One region of the Streptomyces sp. GL_148 genome, then DNA from elsewhere that is predicted to be linked to it. Evidence: riboswitches for the same ligand, from Rfam matches in the RefSeq annotation. Region 1 holds a riboswitch; the other holds the start of a gene.
What was found. A riboswitch is a leader RNA that binds a small molecule or an ion and turns the genes downstream of it on or off. The one in region 1 is predicted to bind guanidine.
Positions count from the first base shown of each region.

Region 2: linked by a shared signal. The riboswitch ahead of AC3IYI_RS14920 (DMT family transporter) and the one ahead of AC3IYI_RS35725 (Ohr family peroxiredoxin) in region 1 are both predicted to bind guanidine.

Region 1 is NZ_CM174396.1:7,911,957-7,919,315, forward strand. It holds gene AC3IYI_RS35715 (flavin monoamine oxidase family protein) at 1-1,027, shown strand, start outside; gene AC3IYI_RS35720 (aldehyde dehydrogenase family protein) at 1,146-2,483, shown strand; gene AC3IYI_RS35725 (Ohr family peroxiredoxin) at 2,524-2,976, opposite strand; guanidine-III (ykkC-III) riboswitch at 3,052-3,114, opposite strand; gene AC3IYI_RS35730 (AraC family transcriptional regulator) at 3,167-4,186, opposite strand; gene AC3IYI_RS35735 (type 1 glutamine amidotransferase domain-containing protein) at 4,443-5,198, shown strand; gene AC3IYI_RS35740 (discoidin domain-containing protein) at 5,227-7,359, shown strand, end outside.
Region 2 is NZ_CM174396.1:3,277,504-3,284,862, forward strand. It holds gene AC3IYI_RS14915 (transglycosylase domain-containing protein) at 1-1,691, shown strand, start outside; gene AC3IYI_RS14920 (DMT family transporter) at 1,707-2,027, opposite strand; guanidine-III (ykkC-III) riboswitch at 2,059-2,152, opposite strand; gene AC3IYI_RS14925 (GroES family chaperonin) at 2,210-2,551, opposite strand; gene AC3IYI_RS14930 (DUF3618 domain-containing protein) at 2,598-2,894, opposite strand; gene bcp (thioredoxin-dependent thiol peroxidase) at 3,033-3,500, shown strand; gene AC3IYI_RS14940 (HNH endonuclease family protein) at 3,644-4,267, shown strand; gene AC3IYI_RS14945 (HNH endonuclease) at 4,264-5,133, shown strand; tRNA gene AC3IYI_RS14950 (tRNA-Leu) at 5,146-5,221, shown strand; gene rdgB (RdgB/HAM1 family non-canonical purine NTP pyrophosphatase) at 5,277-5,921, opposite strand; gene AC3IYI_RS14960 (hypothetical protein) at 5,962-6,348, opposite strand; gene rph (ribonuclease PH) at 6,495-7,226, opposite strand.

The DNA of each region.
Region 1 (7,359 bases):
CGCCGCGGACCCGCCCCACTGGTTCGGCCCCGGCGACGACGCCTGCCACGCCAAGGTCACCGCCGCGTTCACGGCGCTCGCCGCGACCGTCGACCCCGCCGACCCCTGGTCCCACCCCGAGGCCGTACCCGTCGACCGGCTGTCCGTCGGCGACTGGCTCCGCGCCCAGGGCGCCACCCAGGCCGTCGTACGCCTCTGGGAGATCGGCCGACTCGCCCTCGCCGACGGCTCCTGCGAACGGACCTCCCTGCTCGCGGCCCTCCGCAAACACGCCGCCGTACCCGGCACCGGCCACTACGAGTACGAGGCGTGGGAGGGCCTGCGCGTAGCCGAGGGCTCGGCGACCGTGGCCCTGCGCATGGCCCAGGCCCTCGGCGGCCGGATCCGTACGGGCTCACCCGTCGAGGCGGTCGCGATACGACGGCCCGGCCGCAGCTCCGTACGCCTGGCCGGCGGCGAAACCCTCACCGCCGCCGCCGTGGTCAGCGCCCTCCCGGCCGGCCCGCTCCGCGCGGTCGCCGTCACCGGAGTCTCGGACGAGCGGCTCTCCTCCCTGCACCGCCAACGCCACGCCCTCGCCGCCAAGTTCACCGCCGCGTACGTCAGACCCTTCTGGCGCGACCAGGGCCTCAGCGGCCTCTCCGAAAGCGAAGGGGTCCTCGGCAGCACCTGGCCGCAGAGCGAAGGAATCCTCTCCGCCCTCGTCCCGCCCGAACGCTACGGCGTCCTTCTCGCCACGCCCGCCGCCCTGCGCACCGCCGAACTACTGGCCGACGTAGCGCGCCTCTACGGCGACGAGGCGTACCAGCCGCTCGCCACGTTCATCCGCATGTGGGGCACCGACCCGTGGACCCAGGGGTACGTCACCCAGTGGACCCCCGGCGACGTCATGGCCGTCGGCCCCCGGCACGGCACCCACGAACCACCCTTCTACGTCTGCGGATCCGACCAGTGGGTGGCCGGCTACATGGAAGGCGCCGTCCGCACCGGACGCGCCGCCGCCGAGGAGGCCCTGCGCCGTGGCTGAGGCCCTGCATCCCCACATCGGACCCCTGGACCACCACATCGGCCCCCTGGAGCACCACATCGGGCCCCTGCGCAACCACATCGGGGGAGTGGACCAGCCCGCTGCCTCGGGCGAGACCATGGCCCTCACCGACCCCGCCACCGGCCGCGTGCACCGCCACGCCCCGCGATCGGGCCCCGCCGACACGGACGCGGCCTGCCTCGCGGCGGCGGCCGCGTACGGACAGTGGTCCCTCACCACCCCGGCAGAACGCCAGCGCGCCCTCCTCGCCGTCGCCGACGCCATCGAGGCGCACGCGGAGGCTTTCACGGCAGCCGAGACCGGGGACACCGGCAAGCCCGCCGGGCAGTTCAGGGACGACGAACTGCCCGCGATCGCCGACGCCGTCCGCTACTTCGCCGGAGCCGCGAGGAACCTCCCCGGCGCCGCCGCGGCCGAGTACACCGAGGGCCGCACCTCCCTGCTGCGCCGCGAACCGGTCGGCGTCTGCGCCCAGATCACCCCCTGGAACTACCCGCTGATGATGGCCGCATGGAAGATCGCTCCGGCCATCGCCGCCGGAAACACCACCGTGCTCAAGCCCGCCGACACCACCCCGTCCTCGTCCGTGCTCCTGGCCCGGATCGCCGCGGAACACCTGCCGCCGGGCGTGCTCAACGTCGTCTGCGGAGACCGCGACACCGGCCGCGCCCTCACCGCCCATCCGGCGGTCGCCCTGATCGCCGTCACCGGCAGCGTCCGAGCCGGACGGGAGATCGCGGCGGCCGCCGCGGCCGGCCTCAAGCGGGTCCATCTGGAACTCGGCGGCAACGCACCCGTCATCGTCCACGAGGACGTGGACGTGAAGGCCACCGCCGCCGCCCTCGCCGCGGTCGCCTACTACAACGCGGGCCAGGACTGCACCGCGCCCACCCGGCTCCTAATCCACCGCCGGATCCACGACGCGTTCCTCGGGGCCTTCGCCGCCGAGGCCGCCGGGCTCCGCGCCGGCGCCGACTTCGGCCCCCTCAACAACGCCGCCCAACTCGCCTCCGTACGGGGACTGCTGGACCGTCTGCCACCCCACGCCGGGATCGTCACCGGAGGCAGCCGGCTCCCGCGCCCCGGCTTCTTTCACGAGCCCACCGTGGTCGCGGGCGTCCGCCAGGACGACGAGATCGTGCAGGAGGAGACCTTCGGACCCGTCGTGACCGTCCAGTCCTTCGCGGACGAGGCCGAGGCCCTGCACCTCGCCAACGGCGTGCGCTTCGGCCTGGCCGCGAGCGTGTGGACCACCGGCCACGATCGCGCGATGCGCGCCACCCGCGCCCTGCACACCGGCATCGTCTGGGTGAACACCCACGGCACCACGGTCTCCGAGATGCCCCACGGCGGAGTCAAACACTCCGGCTACGGCAGCGACCTCTCCCTGTCCGGCCTCCTGGACTACACCCAGGTCAAGCACGTCATGCTGTGAGCGGGGCCGCGAGGGATGCCGTCACCGTACCGGCCGGAGCTCAGGCCCCGTCAGCGGGAGCGGGGTCGTCCAGGGCCAGGAGCGTCAGCGGTACGTTGCCGCGTACCGCCTGCGAGTAGGGGCAGACCGCGTCCGCCCGGTGCAGCAGCGGCTGGAGGTCTGCCGCCCGCCACCCGGGCAGGCTGACGGTGAGGGCCACCGCGAGGCCGTAGCCCGCGGGCGTGTCCGTGGTGCCGAGCTGCACTTCGCACGCCACCCGCGCGGCGGAGGCGTCCGCCCCGAACTCGGCGGCGACCTCCGCGAGCGCGGAGGTGAAGCAGGCGGCGAAACCGGCCGCGAACAGCTGCTCGGGGTTGGTGGTGCCCGGGACCTTCTTGCGCGGCGGGGCCAGGCGCACGTCCAGGCGGCCGTCGTCGGTGCGGACGGATCCGGTGCGGCCCCCGGCGGCGTGCGCGGTCGTCCGGTACAGGCTGCGGGTGAGTGGCACGGTCATGGCGTTCGGCCCATCTTGCTCGACGAGGACGCTGCCCGGGTGCGGACAGCGGAAGGCGCCGCTGGTGCGGCACCTCGCGCGTCGTCGTGCGTAACCGGGTACGGCGCATCTCGTCCGGGGCCTCGGGTCGGCCGCCGGACAATCTAGCAACGGAGACGGCCGGCCGGGGCGTCGCCCGCGGTGACCCTCCTCACCCGCGGCCGGCCGCGTCGCGATCCGCGGACGCGGGCCGGTGCCGACTGCGGTACGCCCCCGGAGGCATGCCCTCCCACCGGGTGAAGGCACGGACCAGGGCCGTCGCACCGCTCAGGCCGACGAGCGGCGCGATCCGGTCCAGCGGCAGGTCCGTGGTCTCCAGCAGCCGCCCGGCCCGGCCGTGGCGGGCAGTGTCGAGGAGCGCGCGCCACGACGTGCCCTCCGCGTGCAGGGCCCTGCGCAGGGTCCGGACGCTGAGGCTGAGCTCCTTGGCGGGGCCCTCGGGGCCCGCGTCCTCGAGCGCGGCGTGCTCCAGCCACTGCCGTACGCGCCCGGCGACGGTCACGGCCGCGGACAGCTGGTGCAGGAGCCGGTCGGCGTAGGCCCGGTGCAGGGCGTTGAGCGCCGGGTCGTAGAGGGGGCGGCGCCGGTCGAGGTCCTCGTCGGCGACCGTGATCGCGGTCTCCGGGGCGTCGAAGGCGACGGGGCAGCCGAGGACGCGGGCGTAAGGCTCCGCCGAGCCCCTGCGGGGGTGGGCGAAGGACACGGCCAGGGGCGCCCAGCCGTCGCCGGCGATCCAGCGGCCCGCCCGCACCATGCTGCTGACGACCGCCTCCACCTGCTGGGGATGCATGGCCTCCGGGTCGACGTTCGGCCGGTAACCGACCCGCCCGACGCCGTCCCGGCGGTGCAAGGTCACCGTGCCCGCCTGGCTCACCAGGGGGTGGTAGCGCTCGGCCGCCTGCGCGGCTTCCGCGAGGCTGGCGCAGGTGAGGACGAGGTGGCCCAGGATGTGCAGCCCCTCGGGCCTGATGCGGTCGCCCACGAGGAGCCCGGTGTGCGGGCCGGCGCCCACGGCGCCGAGCACTTCGTCCCACAGGGCACGCATCTCGCCGAACTCCAGCCGGTCCGTGGGCAAGGTCCAGGAGGCCGACCCGCCGGTGCCCTCCGCCGTGGCGCTCAGGACGGCGAGGGCGTAGCACGCGGTGACGGAGGGCGGCTCGATGGCTGACACATCGGTCAGTCAATGCGGATGCACCGCCCGCGTCAACACCGCCCGCGTCGCCGCCGCCCCCGTCAGCACCGCCCGCGGGACGACGCCGGGCGCCGGTCCGGAGAGTCAACGGATTGGCCGCCGAAGTGAATGACGGCGCCGACGGCTGCTCCTAAGGTCGGCCTTCGGGCAGCAAGAGCGGCACGCTCCAGCGCCCCCCGTTCGGGGAGCGTGCCGCTCTTGCTGCCGCGATCACCACCGCTCAGAGGAGTACGCCGTGATTCTCTTCCTGCTCCCCGCGGGAGACTACGACCCCACCGAGGCGGCGGTTCCCTGGGCCGCACTGCGGCAGGCCGGCTTCGAGGTGCGGTTCGCGACCCCGGCCGGGGAGGCCGCGTACGCCGACCCCCGGCTCACGCACCTCGGCTTCTCCTGGCTGTCGCCCTGGCTGATGACCCGCCGCGCCGAGCTCGCCGCCTACCGGGACCTCACCGAGGACCCCCATTTCCTCGCCCCCTCCTCGTACAAGGAGGTCAACCCGGCCGACATCACGGGCCTGTTCGTACCCGGCGGCCACGCCGCGGGCATGCGGACGCTGCTCGAGGACGCCACCGCCCAGTACCTGTTCGCCCGGGTCTTCACCCAGGGGCTGCCGGTGGGAGCCGTCTGCCACGGAGTGCTGCTCGCCGCCCGGGCCAAGGATCCCGCCACCGGGCGCTCGGTCCTCCACGGCCGGCGGACAACGGCCTTGACGTCCCTGCTGGAGCTGACCGGGTGGAACCTCACCCGGTTCTGGCTGGGGCGCTACTACCGCACGTACCGCACCACCGTGCAGCAGGAGGTCACCGCGGCGCTCGCCGATCCGGGCCACTTCCTCGCCGGCCCGTCGCTGCCCGTCCGCGACACCGCCGCGCGGCCCGGACGCGGCTTCACCGTCAAGGACGGCAACTACGTCTCCGCACGGTGGCCCGGCGACTGCCATCGCCTGGCGGCCGAGTACCTGGCCCTGGTCCGCGCCCACGTCATGTCATGAACGCATCGTGAAGGAGAAAGGGATGGGGATGAACCGACGAAGAGCCCCCGGGCGAAGCCGGTACCTGTTAACCGGCCTGGTCCTCGCACTGGTCGCCCTGCTGCTCGGCCCCCCGACCGCCGGCGCGGCGGCGGGCCCGCAGTGGTGGGAACCCGTGGCGCGCCCGGCCCCCGACTCGCAGGTCAACGTCACGGGGGAGCCGTTCACCGGGACCGACGACCAGGGCCGGGTCCGCGGATACGTCGACGGGCACGTGCACCTGATGTCCGACGAGGGCTTCGGAGGACGGCTGGTCTGCGGAAAGACCTTCTCCGCGGCGGGGGTGGCGGACGCCCTCAAGGACTGCCCCGAGCACTACCCGAACGGCGTCCTCGCCCTCTTCGACATGATCACCAAGGGCGGTGACGGCCGGCACGACCCGACCGGCTGGCCGACGTTCCGCGACTGGCCGGCCCACGACTCCGCCACCCACCAGCAGACGTACTACGCCTGGGTGGAGCGGGCCTGGCGGGGCGGCCAGCGGATCCTGGTGAACGACATGGTCACCAACGGCGTCATCTGCTCGCTCTACTTCTTCAAGGACCGCGGCTGCGACGAGATGACCGCGATCAGGCTCCAGATCCAGAAGACGTACGAGCTCCAGGACCACGTCGACACCATGTACGGCGGCGCCGGCAAGGGCTGGTTCCGGGTCGTCACCGAGCCCGGCCAGGCCCGCAAGGTCATCCAGGAGGGCAAGCTCGCCGTCGTGCTCGGGGTGGAGACCTCCGAACCGTTCGGCTGCAAGCAGGTGTTGGACGGCGCCCGCTGCACCATGGCCGACATCGACCGCGGCCTCGACGAACTGCACCGGCTCGGCGTGCGCAGCATGTTCCTCTGCCACAAGTTCGACAACGCCCTGTGCGGCGTCCGGTTCGACTCGGGCACCCAGGGCATGGCCATCAACGTCGGCCAGTTCCTGTCGACGGGCACCTTCTGGAGCACGGAGCCCTGCCCCGGCGCCGCGCACGACAACCCGATCGGCTTCGGACTCGCCGCCGAGGGCCATGCGGAGGTACGTGCCGCCGTGACGGCCGAGGACCCCGGCACCTCCGAGACGCAGGCACAGGCGCAGGCGCAGGCGCAGGCGGAGGCCCGGATCCGGGGAGCCCTGCCGGAAGGCGTCGAACTGCCGCAGTACGGCGCCTCCTTGCAGGCCGCCGCGCAGTGCAACCGCCGTGGCCTGACCGCACTGGGCGAGTACGCGGTGCTGGGCATGACCAAGCGCCACATGATGCTGGAAATCGACCACATGAGCGTCAAGGCGGCCAACCAGGCGCTGCGCGTGCTCGAAACCGAACGCTACTCCGGCGTGCTCTCCACCCACGGCTGGATGGACGACAGCTGGACCGAGCGGGTCTACCGCCTGGGCGGCTTCATCACGGGCCACATGTACGAGGCGCCCGCGTTCGCCGCCGAGGCGCGCAGGCACGCCGCCCTGCGCGCCACGTACGGTGCCGGGTACGGGATCGGCACCGACATGAACGGCTTCGCCTGGCTCCCCGGCCCCCGGGCCACGGCCGGCGACCCCGTCCGCTACCCCTTCCGCAGCCCCGACGGCGGCTCGCTCCTCGACCGGCAGGTCACCGGCTCGCGCGTCTGGGACGTCAACACCGACGGCGGCGGCACCCACTACGGCCTCGTACCCGACTGGATCGAGGACATCAGGGTCACCGGCGGCCAGGACGTGGTGGACGAGCTGATGCGGGGAGCCGAGGGCTACCTGCGCACCTGGGAGGGCGCCGGCCGCCACACCACCCCGTACGTACCGCTGGTCCGCGGCTACCGCCCCCACGCCGGGCACCTGGCGTCCTCGCGGTCCCTGCCCTCCGGGTTCACCCACGAGGGGGTCTGGAAGGTGCTGCGCGACCCCGCGCCCGGCACGGTCCGGCTCTACGAGTGCAAGGTGGCGAACCACTCGCTGCTGACCGCCGACCCGGGGTGCGAGGGCCAACAGCCCCTCGGTGCGGTCGGATACGTGTACACCAGGGCGGTGCCGGGCTCGCTGCCCCTCTACCGGTGTTACATACCCTCCGTATTCGACCACTTCGTCTCGAACAGGGCCGACTGCGAGGGGCCTTACACGAAGGAGGGCCTGCTGGGCCACGTCATGCCCGTGGCC
Region 2 (7,359 bases), 4.6 Mb from region 1:
TCGCCACCCTCCTCAACTCCCCCAGCGCCTTCGACGTGGTCGCCCACCCCCAGGGCCGCGGCCGCGCCCTCGCCCGCTGGAACTACGTGCTCGACGGCATGGTCAAGAAGGGCTGGATGACGCCCGCCGAACGCGCGGCCACCCAGTTCCCCGAGCCCGGCAAGATCCGCCCGGCCGCCGGCCTCTCCGGACAGCGCGGATACCTCGTCGAGGCCGTCAAGGACTACATCGCCGAGAACAAGATCCTCGACGACAAGACCCTCGCCGAGGGCGGCTACCGCATCACCACCACCATCGACAAGACCCGCCAGACCGCCATGGTCGACGCCGTCAACGACAAGATGGTCAGCAAGCTCGACCCCGCGAAGAACAAGGCGGACCGCAACGTCCGCACCGGAGCCGTCTCCATCGACCCGGCCACCGGCAAGGTCGTCGCCCTGTACGGCGGCATCGACTACACCAAGCAGTACGTCAACAACGCCACCCGGCACGACTACCAAGTGGCCTCCACCTTCAAGCCGTTCGTCTTCGCCTCCGCCGTCCAGAACGGCTCGCACACCCAGGACGGCCGCACGATCACCCCGTACACGATCTACAACGGCGACAACAAGCGGCCCGTCGTCGGCAGCCGCATCCCCTACAACCCCGAGAACGAGGGACAGCTCAGCTACGGCAACATCACCGTCAACACCGCCACCGACCTCTCCGTCAACTCCGTCTTCGCCCAGATGGTCGTCGACGTCGGCACCGACAAGGTCAAGCAGACCGCCATCGCCCTCGGCATCCCCGCGAACACCCCGAACTTCGACCCGGGACCGGCCATGGCGCTGGGCACCATGCAGGCCAGCGTCCTGGACATGACCCAGGCCTACGCGACCCTGGCCGACCACGGCCGCCGCACCCCGTACACCTTCGTCGAGAAGATCACCAAGGAGGGGGACACCGTCCCCCTCCCGAAGCGCGACCCGGCCCAGGCCGTCAGCCGCGAAGCCGCCGACACCACCACGTCCATGCTGGTCAGCGTCGTGGACAACGGCACCGGTACGGCCGCCCTGGCCGCCGGCCACCCGGCCGCCGGCAAGACGGGGACCGGCGAACTGGACCGCTCGGCCTGGTTCGCGGCGTACACCCCGGACCTGGTCACGGTCGTCTCGATGATGGGCCAGGACCCGGACACCGGCGCCCTGGAATCCCTCTACGGAGCCCTGGGCGAGGCCCGCATCGGGGGCGGCGGCTACCCGGCCCGGATCTGGGCCCAATACACGAAGACGGCTCTGACCGACAGCGACCCCGTCGACTTCGACCTGGAACTCATGCCGGGCGCCAACCAGCCCCCGCCGCCCCCGACCGTGAACCCGGACCCGACCCCCTCCCCGGAGGAAACCCCGGGCGACCGCCCCTCGAACCGGCCGGGCCGCCCGACGCGGAGCCCGTCGACGAACGGAGGCCAAACGAACGGAGGCCAAACGAACGGCGGGCAGACGAACGGGGGCCAGACGAACGGGGGTCAGAACACGGGAGGCCAAACCACCGGCGGTGACACCACAGGCGGCCAGACCGACGGAGGCCAGAACACCGGCGGCCAGACCGACGGCGGCGCCACGACCGGCACCACGACCGGCACCACGACGGGCACACAGGGCGGCGGCGCCACCGAGGGCCTACGCCCACCGGCGGACCTACTGGAGTAGGACGACACCCCGGTCTCAGTGACCGGAGGTCGCCTTCAGCCCCACCACGGCGACCAGCAGCAGACAGATGAAGAAGATCCGGGCGGCGGTGACGGGCTCACCCAGCACCGCCATACCGAGCACCGCCGCCCCGGCCGCGCCGATACCGACCCACACACCGTAGGCCGTACCGATCGGCAGGGTCTTGGCCGCGTACGACAGCAGCACCATGCTCGCCACGATGCCGGCACCCGTGAACACGCTCGGCCACAGCCGCGTGAACCCTTCGGTGAACTTCATACCGATCGACCAGCCGACTTCGAGCAGACCGGCGAGAAGAAGCAGAACCCAGGCCATGACAGGCACCTCCGGAACGAGAGCGGAACGGGGTGCGTCGTCTTGTCATGCAGCCACTGGCCACTGGCCAAGGGCGACCCGGTACGGCGCGTCTCGTCGGGGGTTCCCCACCACCGTAGCAAAACAGAACGAAAAGGGCCGGTGACGATGGTCACCGGCCCTTTCCCCGCTCTCTGCGGGGGCTAGAGATAAAGCCCCGTCGAGTCTTCCGACCCCAGCCGCTCGGCGGCCACGGCGTGCAGGTCCCGCTCCCGCATCAGCAGGTACGTCGCCCCGCGCACCTCCACCTCGGCCCGCTCCTCGGGGTCGTACAGCACCCGGTCCCCCGGCTCGACCGTCCGTACGTTCTGCCCGACCGCGACCACCTCGGCCCAGGCCAGCCGCTTGCCGACCGCGGCCGTCGCAGGAATCAGGATGCCGCCGCCCGAGCGGCGCTCACCCTCCGGCGAATCGGATTTCACGAGCACGCGGTCGTGCAGCATGCGGATGGGCAGCTTGTCGTGGGTGGTGGTGTTCTCGCTCACGCCCCGAACCTACCCGCCCACACCCGCCCCGCACCCCGCAGGGTCATCAGCGCTTGCGTCGCGCCGCCGACACGACCACCAGACCCACGACTCCGACCGCGAGCAGCGCGACCGGCACGATCCGCTCGACGCGCGGCGTGCCGTCGTAGTGACGCAGCCCGTCGCGGGCGTCGGTGACGAGGCGGTTCACCGTCGCCACCGCACGGCCGACGACGTGGTCGACGTTGCTGACCACCTTCGCCTTGGCGTCCCCGACGATCGTCTTGGGGTGCAGGCGCACCCCGATCTCGTCGAGCGTCTCGGCGAGCTGCTCGCGGCGGCGGACGATGTCCGCCTCGATCATTGCGGGGGTCCTGGCTTCCGGCACCGCGCTGCCTCCGTCGTCATGGTCGGTCCCATGGCGGGTGTAGCCCGCCATGAACAGTCAGTCAGCAGCTTAGTCTCGACACCGTACCGATCCCCTCCCGAGGAGCCTCCTGACATGAGCGAGCGACTTGAGCCGGGCGACATCGCCCCCGCCTTCACCCTGCCCGACGCGGACGGCAACGAGATCTCGCTCGCCGACCACAAGGGCCGCAAGGTGATCGTGTACTTCTACCCGACCGCCCTGACGCCGGGCTGCACCAAGCAGGCCTGCGACTTCACGGACAACCTGGCCGTCCTGGCCACGGCCGGCTACGACGTCATCGGCGTCTCCCCGGACAAGCCGGAGAAGCTGGCGAAGTTCCGCGAGCAGGAGCACCTGAAGGTCACCCTGGTCAGCGACCCCTCCAAGGAGGTCCTGACGGCGTACGGGGCGTTCGGCGAGAAGAAGCTGTACGGCAAGACCGTCACCGGAGTCATCCGCTCCACGGTGATCGTCGACGAGGAGGGCAAGGTCGAACGCGCCCTGTACAACGTCAAGGCCACGGGCCACGTAGCCAAGATCATCAAGGACCTGGGCATCTGACCCCGCCCCCTCCTTCCGGAACGGCCCGCACCCCACAAACGGTGCGGGCCGTTCCGTTTATCGGACGGAATCGGCCGTAACTGTCCGACTATCGGTCCGTTACTCCATGCGAGGGCCGCACACGCGGCCGATAGGGGGAAGTGATGGCGGTCCGATACACGCGAGAGCTACTGGAAGCAGCGGCCCGCGAGACAAGCAACTGGGACGACGCAGTCCGATGGTGCGGCGGCACGCCGAGCAGTGGCAGCAGGCGCTATCTGCGGACGAAGATGCGGGAAGCGGAAATCGACTGTTCTCACTTCCCCACGAAATGGGCACGGCACACGGAGGAGCTGCTCCGGGAGCTGGTGGCCGAGTCCACATCCATCTCGGAGGTGGTCAGCCGGCTCGGCATCAGCAACGTCGGCGGCAACCAGACACGCATCTCGCGGCGGATCGCGGCTCTCGGCATCGACACATCGCACTTCGTCGCCACCCGGAGGCGCCCCAAGGGTTCTCTCGGACCGGCGCTCTCGCTGAGGGATCCGCAGGACGGCCGGGTCCCTGGGCAGCGCTTGCGACGAGAGCTGCTGAAGGTCGGCGTTCCCGAGGAATGCGCCGAGTGCGGCGTCGGCACGGTGTGGAACGGCAAACCGCTCCGACACGAGGTCGATCACATCAATGGCGAGTGGTGGGACAACCGGCAGGAGAACCTTCGGATCCTCTGCCCCAACTGCCATGCAGCTACGGACACATACCGGGGCCGCAAGGCGAGGAGGGCTGCATGAGCGAGGTCAGGTACACGCGTGACCTGCTGAGCCGAACCGCGCCACTGGCCACCAGTCTGGTCGACTTCATGAGACTCCTGGACACCCCGCTGCTGGCCGGCCCTCGCCAATATCTGCGCGACAGGCTGGCTCACTACGGCATCGATACGTCCCACTTCGCCGACGAACCACTCCCTGAACGAGTCCGGCAGCGCTACACGGAGGAGCGGCTCCGCGAAGCGGCCGCCCACTCGGACAGCATCGCGGGAATGCTCGCTTACATGGGCGTCGAACCGTACAACAGCGCCCAAGTCCACATCGCCAAGCTCCTCGAACGGTTCGGGATAGAAACGTCGCACTTCCCCCGCCGAGGTACTCCCTCGTCGCGCCGCCTCTTCGTCCGTGAGGAGATCACACCGGCGGTCGCCGACTCGAAGAGCATGGCGGGGGTCATGCGCGCACTCGGCCACCACCCCTTCGACGGTGCCGCACGCGCCAAGGCCAGGCGGAGCATCGAGGAATACGAGCTGTCCACAGACCACTTCACGGGCCAGGGCCACACCATCGGCCGCCCCTCACCTGCACGCTTGTCGTCGCCAGAGATCCTGAGGCGACTTGAAGTCGGCTCCTCTCGCACCAAGACGGCGACGCTGCGCCGGGCCCTCGACGATCTCGGAGTGCCGCACGCATGCACGGAGTGCGGCGTCGGGGACGTCTGGCGCGGCCGGAGGCTTGTCCTGGAGATCGACCACGTGAACGGTGACTGGCTGGACAACCGCCGGGAGAACCTCCGCTATTTGTGCCCCTCCTGCCACAGCCAGACTCCGACCTTTGCCAAGCGATCAAGGACGGCCATCCCATCGCAACGAACTGCCATCGACCAGTAAGGTAGGCGCAACGGGCCCGTATCCCAGCTGGTAAAGAGGATGCCGGTTTAGATCCGGTATGTCGTGGGTTCGAGTCCCACCGGGCCCACAGCAACGGCCGGTGTCCATCCTGATGGACACCGGCCGTCGGTATGTCGGCGGCGTCAGCCCAGCAGCTCCCGTACCACCGGGACCAGGGCTCGGAAGGCCTGGCCTCGGTGGGAGATGGCGTTCTTTTCTGCCGGGGTGAGTTCCGCGCAGGTGCGGGACTCGCCCAGGGGCTGGAGGATCGGGTCGTAGCCGAAGCCGCCCGTGCCGGCCGGGGCGTGGCGCAGGGTGCCCAGGAGGCGGCCTTCGACCACGCGTTCCGTGCCGTCCGGGAGGGCGAGGGCGGCCGCGCAGAAGAAGTGGGCGCCTCGGTGGGCGTCGTCGATGTCGCCGAGCTGGGACAACAGCAGCGCCAGGTTGGCGGCGTCGTCGCCGTGGGCGCCGGCCCAGCGGGCCGAGAAGATGCCCGGGGCGCCGTTCAGTACGTCGACGCAGAGGCCCGAGTCGTCGGCGACGGCCGGCAGGCCGGTGGCCTGGGCGAGGGCGTGGGCCTTGAGGAGGGCGTTCTCGGCGAAGGTGACGCCGGTTTCCTTGACGTCCGGGATCTCCGGGTACGCGTCCGCGCCGACCAGCTCGTGCGGCAGGCCGGCGGCGGACAGGATGGCGCGGAGTTCGGTGACCTTGCCCGCGTTGCGCGTGGCGAGGATCAGGCGGCTGGGAGAGCTGGCGGAGGGCGTCGTCGGCGTCGTCGTCGAGGTCATGACGTCATTATCCCGGGCCTGGCTCGGGCCCCGGCCGGGGTCAGCCCGGGGTGCAGACCTTCGAGATTTCCTTCGCCGCGTCCGCGACCGGGGTGACGTCGGGGGCCGTGGTGCCGCTCTCGATGGAGGTGCGGACGTTCTGGACGGCCGTGTTCATCGAGGAAATGGCCTTGCTCAGGTCGGCGTTGTCCGTCTGGTCGCCGACCTTCTTGAGGTTCTCCTCGATCGCGTTGAGCGCGTTCTGGGCGTCCTGCGGGCTGTTGCCGGCCTGCGAGACGGCCTGCTGGAGGTCGTTGGCGCCGTCCGTGATGGCGACCGCCGTGCTCGCGCAGTCCATCGCCGTCGAGATGGCGTCGCAGGAGGTGATCGCGGGTATGGCGAGCGCTGCCGTCAGGGCGACGGCTGCCAGGCGGTACTTCGGCTTCACTTCGGCCCCCAGGAGGATGTGGATCAGAGGATGTGGATGCAGAACGTTCGGATGCGCGGATACGTGGACGGGCGCACGGCTTCGACGCCGTGCACCCGTACAACGAGAGACGCGCGGACGGGCCGCGCGGTTGCCGCAGCCGGCGCTTAGAGCGTGAGCTCCAGGGCGCCGAGCTGGAGGGCCTCCAGGTCGGCGCAGCCGCCGGCGGCCAGGTCGAGGAGGGCGTTGAGTTCCTTGCGGTCGAAGGGCTCGCCCTCGGCCGTGCCCTGGACCTCGACGAAGCGGCCGTCGCCGGTGCAGACCACGTTCATGTCGGTCTCGGCGCGCACGTCTTCCTCGTAGCAGAGGTCGAGGAGCGGCACGCCGTCGACGATGCCCACGCTGACGGCGGCGACGGTGCCGGTCAGGGGCTTGCGGCCGGCCTTGATGAGCTTCTTGCCCTGGCCCCAGGAGATGGCGTCGGCGAGGGCCACGTAGGCGCCGGTGATGGCCGCGGTGCGGGTGCCGCCGTCGGCCTGGAGGACGTCGCAGTCCAGGACGATGGTGTTCTCGCCGAGGGCCTTGTAGTCGATGACGGCGCGCAGCGAGCGGCCGATCAGGCGGGAGATCTCGTGGGTGCGGCCGCCGATCTTGCCGCGTACGGATTCGCGGTCGCCGCGGGTGTTCGTGGCGCGGGGCAGCATCGAGTACTCGGAGGTGACCCAGCCTTCGCCGCTGCCCTTGCGCCAGCGCGGGACGCCTTCGCTGAAGGAGGCGGTGCAGAAGACCTTGGTGTCTCCGAAGGAGACGAGGACGGAGCCCTCTGCGTGCTTGCTCCATCCGCGTTCGATGGTGACCGGGCGGAGCTGTTCGGGCGTACGGCCGTCGATGCGAGACATGGCACCGAGCCTATCCGGTGCGGGCGCAGGCCCGTGTCGCTGCGAGAAGACCCCGTCCGGGTGCGTCCGGTCGGGGTCCTGTCGTACGTACGGGTGCGCGTGCGGGTATGCGTACTTGTACGTACGGGCGCGC